One region of the Intrasporangium zincisolvens genome, then DNA from elsewhere that is predicted to be linked to it. Evidence: predicted binding sites of a transcription regulator. Region 1 holds the regulator's gene; each other region holds the start of a gene.
What was found. The regulator LexA, encoded in region 1, represses DNA repair genes until DNA is damaged. The targets are predictions, from matches to a motif close to TCGAACANNTGTTCGA.

Region 1 (4,173 bases):
AAAGGGGAACACGACCCTCGTCAACCTCAAGACGTTCTACAAGGTCGACTGGGCGAGCGCCGGTTTCGAGCCGGGCGAGATCGACCTCGTCGACCCCGCGACGATGTTCGGCTACCGCGTCGAGATCCGGCCCAAGCTCGTCAGCTACGTCTACCGGTTCGGCGACGGCACGAGGGAGGGCCCGACCACCTCACCGGGCGGTGTCTATCCCGACGGCGACGTCATCCATACCTACCGCGAGCCGGGTACCTACACCTCGCGCGTCGACGTCACCTTCGGCGCCGACTTCCGGATCAACGGCGGGGCGTGGATCGCCATCCCCGACACCGTGACCGTCCCGCAGCCCGGCACGCCGATCACCGTCAAGGAGGCCCGAGGCGTCCTCGTGCGCAACTGACGCGTCCGCGGCCGGTCACTCGGCGACGGCGTCGACCTTGCGGGCCTCGACCTCGGCGGTGTCACGCAGGTCCCAGAGCTCCTTGGTCTGCGCGATCCAGTAGGTGCAGAACAGCACGATGATGATGACCTCTCCGATGAGGATCACGTGGTCGAACCCGTGCAGGGTCAGGTGCGCCACGACCGTGACGGTCAGCAGCACGGCGAGCGTGCCGGCGATGGCGAGGTACCAGCGCTTGTAGGTCAGCGCTTCGTCGGTCGAGGTGTGCCGGTCCTCGACGCGGAAGGCGCTCAGCACCATGACCGCGATGACCCCGGCCACCATCGTCGCGGCCGCCAGGCCGTGGCTCAGCGCGATGAACCGGTCGGGCAGGGCGAGGAAGAGCACGAGCTCGAAGATGATGACGGCGCTGCAGGCGGCCGTCAGTAGCGTCGTCCGGAGAGGTGGGCGCCGGGCGGGGTCGGCCAGCTCGTCGCGTCGCAGCGACACCGTCACGACGAGCGCGACGAACCCGACGGCGATGAGCGCCCACACGTTGTTGTTGACCGCGTCGGAGATCGCCGCCGTCGACAACGCGAACGGGTTCGTCGACCCGGCCGTGCTGCATCGTTCGTCAGGCACCGTCGGCACCATGGCGACCACGAAGGCCATGAACCCGGAGAAGTTGAGCAGCACGTCCTCGGCCGGCGAGTGACCCTTGTAGACGACGAGCGCGGCGCCGAGCGCGAAGAGGCTGCCGACGAAGACCGTGCGGGACGGCGTGAAGTAGTACGCGCTGATCGAGCCGAGCCAGCACGTCCCGTTCGTGCCCCACCACCACTGCAGGACGACCGACAGCAGCAGCATGAGCAGCATCGCGACCATGCCGCCGCGCAGGTAGCGGTAGGTGAAGACGACGTCGCGGTCCGGACGGTCTGACATGGCGTCCTCCTGAGGCGAGTGTGTCTCTCAGAGTGGCGAACCCAGCCGCCGGATACGCCGCGACGCGCCGCGGAACGTCCGCGGCGCGTCGAGAGGGGAGGCGTCAGAGCGAGGAATGGGCGTCAGATGCGGCGCAGCACCGCGGTGACCTTGCCGAGGATCGTCGCGTCGTCGCCGTCGATGGGGTCGTAGGCGGCGTTGTGCGGCAGCAGCCAGACGTGGCCGTCCTTGCGCTTGAAGGTCTTGACGGTGGCCTCGTTGTCGAGCATCGCGGCCACGATGTCGCCGTTCTCGGCGTTCGGCTGCTGGCGCACGACGACCCAGTCACCGTCGCAGATGGCGGCGTCGACCATCGAGTCGCCCTGGACCTTGAGCAGGAACAGCTGCCCCTCGCCGACGACCTGGCGGGGGAGCGGGAAGACGTCCTCGACGACCTGCTCCGCGGTGATCGGGACGCCCGCGGCGATCTTGCCGAGGACGGGCACGTACGAGGCCTCCGGACGCGTGTCGCCGGCGTCGGTCTCGACGTCGTGCCGCCCGGAGCCGGCGGACCGGCCGCGACGCGTGGGCTCGTCGGCGGCGTCGGGGGAGACGACCTCGAGGGCACGCGGGCGGTTGGGGTCGCGGCGCAGGTAGCCCTTGCGCTCGAGCGCGGCGAGCTGGTGGCTGACGCTGGACGGGCTCGCCAGGCCAACGGCCTCGCCGATCTCGCGCATGCTCGGCGGGTAGCCGCGCCGGTCGACGGAGTTGCGGATCACCTCGAGCACGCGTCGCTGCCGCATCGTCAGGCCGTCGCCCTTGTCGCGGTCGGGAAGCTCGGTCACGCCCATGGTGTCCCCTTCGTCGCCGGCCCAGAGCCCGTGATCCGGGTCGCTGCGGACCCAGTGTCAGTGGTGACTGGTGTGGTTGGTGGTGTGAGGAAAGCCTACGGGGTTCGAACACAGTTGCCAAACACGTGTTCGATGCGTGTCTCGACTTCCTCGAACATACGTGCTACAAATCGTACAGACGTTCGATCGAACACATGTTCGCAAGCCAGCAGGAAGGGGAGGTCAGCATGAGCGTCGTCGCACTTGAGGCCGTTCGTCAGCAGCGTGAGCTGGAGTCGGGGGACTCCGTTCCTCGTCCGAGGCCGCAGCTCGTTCTCGTTCCCACCGGCCGTGAGGCCGTGCGCGCTGCACGCGCCGAGCAGCCGCCCCTGCGCCTGACGCGGTTCGGGCGCCTCGTCGTGACGCTGCTCGTCACGGCGGTGCTCGTCGCGCTGGGCCTGGGCCTCGCCGGTCAGCTCGCCTCGGCCGCCGATGCGCCACGCTCCGTCACGGTCGAGCCGGGCCAGACGCTGTCGGGCATCGCCGCCCGCGAGCTGCCCGGCCTTCCGGTCTCGGATGGGGTCGCCGAGATCCAGCTGGCCAACTCACTCTCCACGTCGATGATCCACGCGGGCCAGCGCCTCGTCATCCCGGTTCCCTGACGTCACCTCCGCGCGCGTTCGTGTCGCGCGGATCTCCGACAGCCGCGTTGGCTCCACCTCCAGCGGCTGGCGTGCCCGGCGCTTCGACCCCGCCGGTCCGCCCGGACGCCGCACCCCTCTCCGGGTGCGGCGTCCTGCTGTCACCGGCCTGCTCGGCTCGCCTGTGGACGACCTGACGCCTACGGCCGGCCGATCGCGACCTCTGTGGATAGCCAAGTCTGCGATCCGAAAGTCCTTCCTACCGTGGGGATCTCAGGAAGGAGTAGGCATGCGCTACGAGGTGGACCCCACGACCGTCGGCGACGCAGCGGCCGAGATCGAGGCTGCGCTGGCGCGGCTCGCGTCGATCCGTGCCGATCTCGTGGTGGCGGCGGTGTCGTCAGGGCTTCCGAGCGGGGAGGCCGCGGCGTCGACACCGCGTCTCGTCGAAGCGTGGCGCGACAGGTTCCGGGACGCTCGACTCGAGCTGCTCGGTCTCGGCTCCGCGCTGGGGGCGGCTTCCAGCCTGTACGAGGCCGTCGAACGGACGGCGGCGGCGTCCCTCTCCGATGGGTCCGCCGGCGGTGCCCCGTGACGACGCTCGACGTCGGTCGGATCCGGTCGAGCAGGCCGGAGGTTCTCCTGGCCGCGGCGCAGGGACTCGAGAGGTGCCGGCTCGACGTCGAGGCGGTCGTCATCAGGCTCCTGCGTGGTCGCGCTCGTGGCTGGTCCGGTCCGGCCGCGGCAGCAGCGGCCGCCCAGGCAGCGGCGCTCGTCGCCGGTCTCGGCCGGCTCGGCGCCTGCCTCGCCGCGTCGTCGATCTGCCTGGGGCAGGCGGCCGACCGCGTCCGCACCGCGCAGGACCTGCTCAGCCGGGCCGACGAGCGCGCGGCCGCCGACGGCGCGTGGGTCGACCACGAGGGCACCCTCTTCCTGCCGGTCCGTGCCGCCGGCCTCGACCCGGTGCTCGAGGCGTACCAGGCCCGCCGAGACGTGCTGCTGCGGGAGGAGGTGCACACCTACCTGCGACAGGCCGTCCGTCTCGCCGCCGATGTCGATGCCCGCCTGGCCGCCGACCTGCTGGCTGCGGCGCGTGGTGGTCCGGCTGCGGCGCCGGTGCTCGCGGCCGGGGGCGTTCTTCCCGTCCCCGCGCCGCCGGTGGTGCTCCACGACGCCAGTGGCGCCTACGCGTCGGCGGCCTGGTGGCGCTGCCTCACCGACGCGGAGCGCAGGTCCGTGGTCCGCGACCACCCCCAGTGGCTGGGGCCGCGGGACGGCATCCCGGCGACGGCGCGTCACGAGGCCAACCTCGCTCTCCTCGCCGAGGCCGAGCGAGCGGCAGCGGCTGCCCTGGCCGCCGAGCGGGACCAGCCCGCGAACGTGCTCGGGGTCGACGTGCTGGCAC
Region 2 (4,173 bases), on a different contig from region 1:
CCGCTCCATGAGGAGGCCGTGGCGCATCGGGTCGACGCCGGAGATGCCGAGCAGGTAGTTGACGAGCGAGCCGGCGCCGGAGCCGCGGGCCGCGACACGCACGTCCATCTCGCGGATGAGGTCGCACACCTGCGCGACGGTGAGGAAGTACGTGGCGTAGCCGAGGGTCTCGATGACGCCGAGCTCGTCCTCGAGGCGGTCGCTGACGGCGGTGAGCTCGGGCCCGGACCGGTCGGGGTAGCGGGTCGCGATCGACTCGCGGCAGCGGCGCGCGAGCACGTGCTGCGGGTTGGTGCCGGGACGGATGCCGAGGACGTCGGGCTCGGGCAGGTGCACCGAGCCGATGCCGAGGTCGGCGCGCGGGTCCTGGACGCACTGGGTGGCGAGGGACGTCGTGCGCGCGACGAGCTCGTGGGCCTGTTCGCGGGCCAGCGCCCCACCCCCGACGAAGCCGGGGCCGGACACCTGGACGACGTCGAGGGCGAGCGCGTGCATGACCGGTGTCGGCGCGAGGTGGCCGGCGGTCGTGACGCGGTCGAGGTGGCGGGTGTCGAGGGCGACGAGCCGGCGGGCGGCGTCGAGGACGTCGACGACGGCGGCGTCCTGGGGGTCGGCGTGGCGCACCGCCGCCGTGAGGACGGTGGGCACCCCGACCTCGCGGGCGAGGGCGAGCATCCGGCCGGCCTGGCCGAGGCTGCCTGGTAGGTGCTCCGGTCCGCCGTGGCAGACGAGCTCGACGACGACGGCCCCGGGCGGCAGCTGGGCGACCCACCGTTCGAGGGCTGCCCGGGCCTCGCCGTGGCGGCGGGCGAGGACGGCTCGGCCGACGTCGGAGTCGGGCCCGAGCAGGACGACGAGGGGCGCGGGCCCGGCGTCGGGGCGGGCGTGCTCGGCGTCGGGACGGGCGTGCTCGGCGAGGAGGCCTGCCGTCGTGACCGGTGTGCCGCGCTCGCCACGCAGGTGGGTGGCCGTGACGAGCCGGCACAGGGCCGCCCACCCGAGCCCGGGCGCGAGGCCGCCGGCCTGGCCGCGGGCCAGGACGGTGACGCGGGGCAGGCGCGGGTCGACGAGGGCGCCGCCACGGACCGGGGTGCGGACGTGCTCGGCCCGAGGCGGGCGACCGGCACCCGGCGGCTCGACCGCGAGGTCGACGCCGAGGACGGGCGCGAGGTCGTGCTCCATGCAGGCACGGACGAACTTGACCGCCCCGTAGAGGCCGTCGCGGTCGGTGAGTGCGAGCGCCGGCTGCCCCCAGGCGGCGGCCCGCTCGACGAGCTGGCGCGGCGTGGCGGTGCCGTAGCGCATCGAGTAGCCGCTCGCGACGTGCAGGTGGACGAAGCCGTCGCCGCCGCGAGCGGCCCTGACCGATGAGACCGATGAGACCGACGAGACCGATGAGACCGCCAGGCCCGTCGTGCCGATGGCCGTGCCGGTGGTGCTGGTGCTGGTGGTGGTCGTGCTCGTCATGCCCGGCTCGCACGGCTCCTCGACCCGGACGAGACCGGGGTGATGGTCCGTGGCAGCGGCACGGCGAGCGGCACCCCGAGCAGGTCCTGGACGATCTCGAGGAACATCTCGGCCTGGCGGAGCAGGTCGTCGGCTTCACGCGGTGCGATGTGGCCGCCGCGGTCGACGACGGACCGGCGCGCGGAGCACGCGGCGAAGAAGGCGGCCCACTCCCCCAGCTCGGGGGCGACGACGGGCAGCACCTGCCAGACGCTGCGGGGCCGGGACCGTGGCGTCGGTGCCGTGCGGGCCGCGACGAGGGCGGCGGCGGCGCGGAGGGCCCCGAGGTGGGCGTCGCGGTAGCGCTCGGTGGCCTCGCTCGCGCGGCAGGCCGACTCGAGGGTGTCCCTCGAGCGGTCGAGCAGGGTGAGCACGGCGATCGAGATGGGTGGGCGGTGCAGGGGTGCGGCGGCCACGGGTCGGCTCCTCTCTCTCATAGAGGCAGGTACGGGTGCAGAGGCGGGTGCGACGGACATCAGTCGGCGACCCGGACGAGAGACCAGTGGTCGCCACGCGGGGACGCGTCGTGGGCGAGGTCGTAGACCCCGGGCGTGAACGACCACCCCGGGCTCGCCTCGACCCGCCAGACGTGCTGCTCGCTCGCGGCCGCGACGAGCGTCTCGCCGGGCCGCACCTGCGACTCCTCGGCGTCGAGCGCGTCGTGCCACCAGGCCCGCCGCTCGCGCCACTGGGCGAGGACCTCGCGCACGACGTAGAGGCGGCCCTTCCAGATGAAGGCCTCGGGCCGCTCCCGGGCACCCGCGGCGGACCCCTCCTGCTGTCGGTCCCACCCGGACTGCCCGGACTGCCCGGACTGCCCGGACTGCCGAACCGGCTCGGACTGCTGCTCGGACCGGACCCTGACCTGCACGACATCACTGAACCTGCGCACCACGACACGTCTCCCTCGGACACGTCGAAGCGGGAAATCACGACCCAGGCCGCCCGCGCCCCACACGGACAGCCGACACCCCAACCGACGACTGGACTGAACGATGATCGTTCGAACATCTGTTCGAACACCATCAGCGTAACCCCTGCCGCCGACACCGTGTCAAGGCGGTCGACGCCCCGCCGACGACCCAGCCGGCGACCCGCCGACGACCCGCCCGGTTCCGGCTGGTCCGTCCCTTTCGACCGGAGCTGAGTACCAGTGCTCAGGAGCCCCGCGACGGGCTCGGCCAGAGTGGGAGCACACCACGGGCCCGGTCCGTGGCCGGAAGGGCGCAGGGGTCCCGTCCGTCCACGCCCCGGGCCCGTCCTGCTGCCGCGAGACCCGCCGCCCGCCTCCCCTTGCGCCGGCCCGGGGAATACGGGAGCGTCGGCAGCGTTGGACCGGTGCTCGGCCCTCGGCCGGGCACGACCGGACACCGGCCGACCGGCAGACAGCAAGGAGTCACGTGGGCGCCGAGCTCATCCCCATGGCCTTCACCACCGGGTGGGGCAGCGGCATCAACGCCTACGCGGTCGTGCTCGTCCTCGGGATCGCCGACCGCTTCCTCCACGTCGGGCAGATCCCCGACGCCCTGGGCCGCACCGACGTCCTCGTCGGCGCCGCGATCCTCTTCGTCCTCGAGCTCGTCGCCGACAAGATCCCCTACGTCGACTCGGTGTGGGACTCGGTCCACACCGTCGTGCGCCCGGCCGTCGGCGCGACGATCGGCTACCTCATCGGCCACGAGACCGCAGGCCTCGCCGCCGCGGTCGGTGCCGCCACCGGCGGCGTCACGGCGCTCGTCTCGCACGGCGTCAAGGCCGGGCTGCGCGGCATCATCAACACCTCGCCCGAGCCCGCGAGCAACATCGTCGTCAGCACCGGCGAGGACATCACGGTCACCGGCGTCACGGCCCTCGCCATCGCCCACCCGTGGGCCGCGGCGACGATCGCGCTGCTGCTCCTGGCCGTCGGCGCGTTCATCGTGTGGAAGCTCGCGGGGCGCCTGCGCCGGCTCAAGCGCCGCTACGACGCGTGGGGCGAGCGCGTCGGGATCGCCACCCCGACCGGACGCGGCGCACCCACCGACGACGCCGCCCCACCGGGCGTCCGGCCTCCCCGGCGTCGGGCCGACCCGACGCGCCCGCTCCCGACGGACGACGCGGAGCGCGGGCGCCCCGGCTGACGTGCTGACGAGCTGACGAGCTGACGAGCAAACGTCCGCTGGTGCCGTCAGAGCCGGCCGAAGACCTCGAGCGTGGCCGAGGACCGGTTCATGGTGATGAAGTGGATGCCGGGCGCGCCCTCGTCGAGGAGGCGCTGGGCGAACTCGGTGGCGATGGCCATCCCCTCGGCGCGCACGCCCGCAGCGTCCTCGCCGTGCCGGTCGAGGCGGTCGGTGACGGCCCTCGGCATCGGCTGGCCCGCGAGCTCGGCCATCCGGACGACCTGGCGCGCGTTGGTGATCGGCATGATCGCCGGCACGACGGGCAGCCGCGACCCGCGTCGGGCCAGCTCGTCGCGCAGCCGCAGGTAGTTGTCGACGTCGAACACCATCTGGGTGATGGCGAACTCGGCCCCGGCCCGCTCCTTGCGGACGAGGGTCTCGACGTCGTCGGCGGGGTCGGCGGACTCGGGGTGGCCGTCGGGGAAGGCGGCGACGCCGACGGTGAAGTCGCCGAGCCCGCGCACGAGGCCGACGAGCTCGTCGGCGTGGTCGAGCCCCTCGGGAT
Region 3 (4,173 bases), on a different contig from region 1:
CGACCGGCCGAGGCTGCGCGAGGCGTCGGGCAGGCGCTTCCAGCCGAAGAGGACCATCGCGGCGATGGCGATGATGAGCATCTCGGGCCATCCCAGATCGGCCATGGCGTCCTCCCCTCGACGGCGGCCGGGCACGGTGCCGCATGCCGCTCAGCCGCAGGCTAGGCGCGCAGTCTGGACGTGGGCTGTGGATCGCCGACGGAGTGGCTGTGATACGCGCCGCGGGACGGAGGTGCGTCAGGACGACGAACCGGTCGACGCGTCTGGCTCGGGCCGGAGCCGACGCGCCCGCCCGCTCATCGACGCCACGATGATCGCGAGTGTCCCGACCCCGAGGGACACCACGAGCAGTGCGTCGTCGACCGTGGTTTGGCCGGAGGCCACGTGGCGCACCAGCAGCAGCAGGCAAGGGCAGGCCGTGGCGCTACCGATGGCGAGGAGCGTCAGCCGGGTCAGGGTCGTGCGCCGGACCAGCGCGACGGGCGCACTCACCAGCCCCACGACCAGGGACACCGCCCACGAGGAGGCGGCCACCTCGTCCTCCGGCCCGATAGGAGGCGCCATCGCCGATCCGAGCAGGGTCAGGCCCCCGAGGTAGACGAGGGCGATGGACAACACGAGCAGCAGCACCCCGGCGGGGCCCAGTGCCCTGTCGGGGCGCGCGGCCCCAGCTGCCTCATCGCCCATCACCACCGCATCCTGCACCGGTGCCGGGCCCGGTTGGTGATGACGCGCGCACTGACGTTGCCACGCAGGCCCGGCCGACCGGCGCTCTCAGAAGGGTGGCGGCTCGGGTTCCGGGTCGCGCTCTGGTTCACGCGGCCCCGTTTTGGGTGGAGTCGTGCCGGGGTCGGTGAGGCCTTCGCGCCAGTTCTTGGGGTAGGTGACGTAGTCGCGTCCGGCGAGGGTGGTCCACCGCACCGGGTCGCCGGCATCGCCTCCACCGCTGCGGCCGGGGTCGCCGGGGTCGCCGGGGTCGTCGGGTTCGTGGTTTCCGGGGTGGTGGGTGTCGCGTCTGGCGGTCCAGGCGCCGGCGGTCTTGGGGTGGTGGCAGCCGCGGGACAGGGCCTGCAGGTTCGCCACGCGGGTGGGGCCGGCGGGCCAGGGGGTGATGTGGTCGAGGTCGCAGCGGTCGGCCGGGACCTGGCAGCCGGGGGCGCGGCAGATGCCGTCGACGGCGCGGACGTGTTCGACCATGGCGCGGGTCGGGGTGTACCGGTCGGTGGACAGCTGCAGCGCGGTGCCGGTGTCGACGTCGACGGCGAGGCGCTGCCAGATCGACCCGGGGGCGGTCATGATCGCTCGGGCATGGGTGGCGGTGACCCAGCCGTGCCCGGGCAGCTCGCACGCCGCGTCGGAGGTGCCGGTGGCAACCTCGAACGGGACGACGATCCGCACCACCGCGGCCGGCGCGGTGGCGAGCCAGCGCCCGCACGTCGGGCCGGTGTCGAGACCAGCAGCGGCATCGGGGGTCGACCCGGCGACGACCTCGGAGCCCGTGCCGCCCGGCGCGGCAGCCCCGGACGTGGTGCCGAAGAGGGCGAGGTCGGTGAGCAGGTCGCTGCGCAGCTGGTCCAGGGTCCGGTCGTCGCCGGCGGCGCGGGCGGCCCGGGCGAGCGCGTCGACGCGGTCCAGCACGCCGACGACCCGTTCGGCCGTGGCGGTCAGGGTCAGGACGCCCATGCCGTCCTCGGTCAGGCGCCCGACCACGCCCCGGCGCAGGGTCGCGGCGGTGCGGCGTTCGTCGGTGCCGCGGTGGTCGGCGGCGGTGACGGCGCGGCGCAGCCGGGCCCGGAACAGCCGCTGCGAGGCGAGGGTGCCGTCGGGGGTCGGGGCCAGGATGGTGGCTTCCAGGGCGGGCAGTGCGTCGTCGGGCAGGTGACGGGTCTCGGCGACGACGGTCAACGCCCGGTACAGGCTCACCGACCCCTGGCGCAGGCCCGCGTGCAGGACCCGGTGCCGCCGTACCGCGAGGGCCAGCTCGAGCCGCCGGGACACCTCCGCCTGGCCGACCCCGGTCGCGCACGCGATCTCGTCCGCGACCAGCCGGTCGATGCTCAGCGGCACCGGGGTGGCGGTGACCATGCGGGCCAGCTGCTGCTCCTGGATCGTGTGCAGCGCCGCGTAGGCCTGCAGCAGCCGGGCCTCCAGCCGCGCCTTGGCCCGCTCCAGCGCCTCGACCTGCGACAGGACCCGGTCACCGCACGCGTCGAGCCGCTCGTCACGGAAGGCTTGCGGCGCAGCCACGACATCCGCGTGACGGGATACCCCACCAGCCGCCGGGGAACCCGGCACGCGCTCGAGCCCGGACCCCACGGGTCCCGACACAGATCCCGACGCGCCGCTGCCCGCGGCGACGACAACCGAGCAGGCCTCACGACGCTCGCGGTCGGCGGCGAGGATCCGCCGGACCCGAGCGAGACGACCAGTCACACCTGAGGCAGGCAGCGCGTCGAGATAGGGCATCGCCGCTCTCCTTTCGCCGGGTGGTCCCTTCCCTCAATTAGAACAGGTGTTCGAACAAGAATCAAGGGTGGGCCGCAGGCTGTGGACACGGAAATCCTTGTGGCGCAGGCCTGTCCACAAGCATTGCTGCGGAACCGTGAAGCGAGGCCACCCGCACGGTACGGTCGGGCTCATGCCGACCGAGCAGCGCAGCCACGTCGTCGCCATCGACCAGGGCACCACGAGCACCCGCGCCATGGTTTTCGACAGGGGCGGCCGCGTCGTGGCGGTCGACCAGCTCGAGCACCGGCAGGTATTCCCGCGCGCGGGCTGGGTGGAGCACGACGCGTCGGAGATCTGGGCCAACACGCGTCAGGTCGTCGGTGGGGCGCTCGGCAAGGCCAACCTCAACGCCACGCACGTGGCCGCCGTCGGCATCACCAACCAGCGCGAGACCGCGGTCGTCTGGGACCGCGTCACCGGCGAGCCGATCCACAACGCCATCGTCTGGCAGGACACCCGCACCCAGGCGATCTGCGACGAGCTCGCCGCAGCCGACGGCGCCGAGAGGTGGCGCGAGGTCACCGGGCTGCCACTCGCCACCTACTTCGCCGGCCCCAAGGTGCGCTGGATCCTCGACCACGTCGAGGGCGCGCGCGAGCGGGCCGAGGCCGGCGAGCTGCTCATGGGCACCATCGACTCCTGGCTGGTGTGGAACCTCACCGGTGGCGCGGCGGACGGCGGCGTCCACGTCACCGACGTCACCAACGCGTCGCGCACCCTGCTCATGGACCTGCGCACGCTCGCGTGGGACGAGGACCTCTGTGCCGCAATGGGCGTCCCGCGTTCGATGCTTCCCGAGATCCGCTCGTCGTCGGAGGTCTACGGCACGTGCAAGCCCGGCATCCTCATCGACGTGCCGGTCGCAGGCATCCTCGGCGACCAGCAGGCGGCGACGTTCGGCCAGGCCTGCCTCGAGGTCGGCACGGCCAAGAACACGTACGGCACCGGCAACTTCATGCTCCTCAACACCGGCGAGGACATCGTCGCCTCCGAGAACGGCCTGCTGACGACCGTCTGCTACCGCCTCGGCGACGCGGCGCCCGTCTATGCCCTCGAAGGGTCGATCGCGGTCACGGGGTCACTCGTGCAGTGGCTGCGCGACAACCTCGGAATCATCAAGGACGCCAAGGAGGTCGAGACGCTCGCGGCGAGCGTCGACGACAACGGCGGTGCGTACTTCGTGCCCGCCTTCTCGGGCCTCTTCGCCCCTCACTGGCGCCCCGACGCGCGCGGCGCGCTCGTCGGCCTGACGCGTTACGTCAACAAGGGCCACCTCGCGCGGGCAGCCTTGGAGGCCACGGCTTTCCAGACGCGTGAGGTGCTCGATGCGATGAATGCCGACTCGGGCGTGCCGCTGAGCGAGCTCAAGGTCGACGGCGGCATGGTCGGCAACGACACCCTGATGCAGTTCCAGGCCGACCTGCTCGGTGTCGACGTCGTGCGGCCGGAGGTCGCCGAGACCACGGCGCTCGGTGCCGCGTATGCCGCGGGCCTCGCGGTCGGCTACTGGGAGTCGACCGACGAGATCCGCGAGAACTGGCGCGAGGGTCGGCGGTGGACGCCGCGGATGGACGACGCCGAGCGCGACCGTCTCTACCGCCAGTGGAAGAAGGCCGTGCAGCGCACCCTTGACTGGGTCGACGACGACACCCGCTGACGTGCCGG

Region 2: the regulator LexA is predicted to act here: its motif matches at 2,510-2,525, upstream of RY076_RS13135 (DUF6504 family protein).
Region 3: the regulator LexA is predicted to act here: its motif matches at 2,505-2,520, upstream of RY076_RS03145 (HNH endonuclease signature motif containing protein).

The regions. Positions count from the first base shown of each region.
Region 1 covers NZ_JAWIIL010000005.1:334,900-339,072, forward strand. Annotated here, with positions in the region: gene RY076_RS15895 (hypothetical protein) at 1-397, shown strand, start outside; gene RY076_RS15900 (hypothetical protein) at 413-1,318, opposite strand; gene lexA (transcriptional repressor LexA) at 1,441-2,148, opposite strand; gene RY076_RS15910 (LysM peptidoglycan-binding domain-containing protein) at 2,376-2,789, shown strand; gene RY076_RS15915 (hypothetical protein) at 3,058-3,363, shown strand; gene RY076_RS15920 (alpha/beta hydrolase) at 3,360-4,173, shown strand, end outside.
Region 2 covers NZ_JAWIIL010000004.1:187,556-191,728, forward strand. Annotated here, with positions in the region: gene RY076_RS13125 (DNA polymerase III subunit alpha) at 1-1,467, opposite strand, end outside; gene RY076_RS13130 (SAV_6107 family HEPN domain-containing protein) at 1,464-1,922, opposite strand; gene RY076_RS13135 (DUF6504 family protein) at 1,982-2,377, opposite strand; gene RY076_RS13140 (DUF4126 domain-containing protein) at 2,907-3,626, shown strand; gene metF (methylenetetrahydrofolate reductase [NAD(P)H]) at 3,674-4,173, opposite strand, start outside.
Region 3 covers NZ_JAWIIL010000001.1:695,609-699,781, forward strand. Annotated here, with positions in the region: gene RY076_RS03135 (twin-arginine translocase TatA/TatE family subunit) at 1-105, opposite strand, end outside; gene RY076_RS03140 (hypothetical protein) at 238-687, opposite strand; gene RY076_RS03145 (HNH endonuclease signature motif containing protein) at 775-2,247, opposite strand; gene glpK (glycerol kinase GlpK) at 2,639-4,165, shown strand.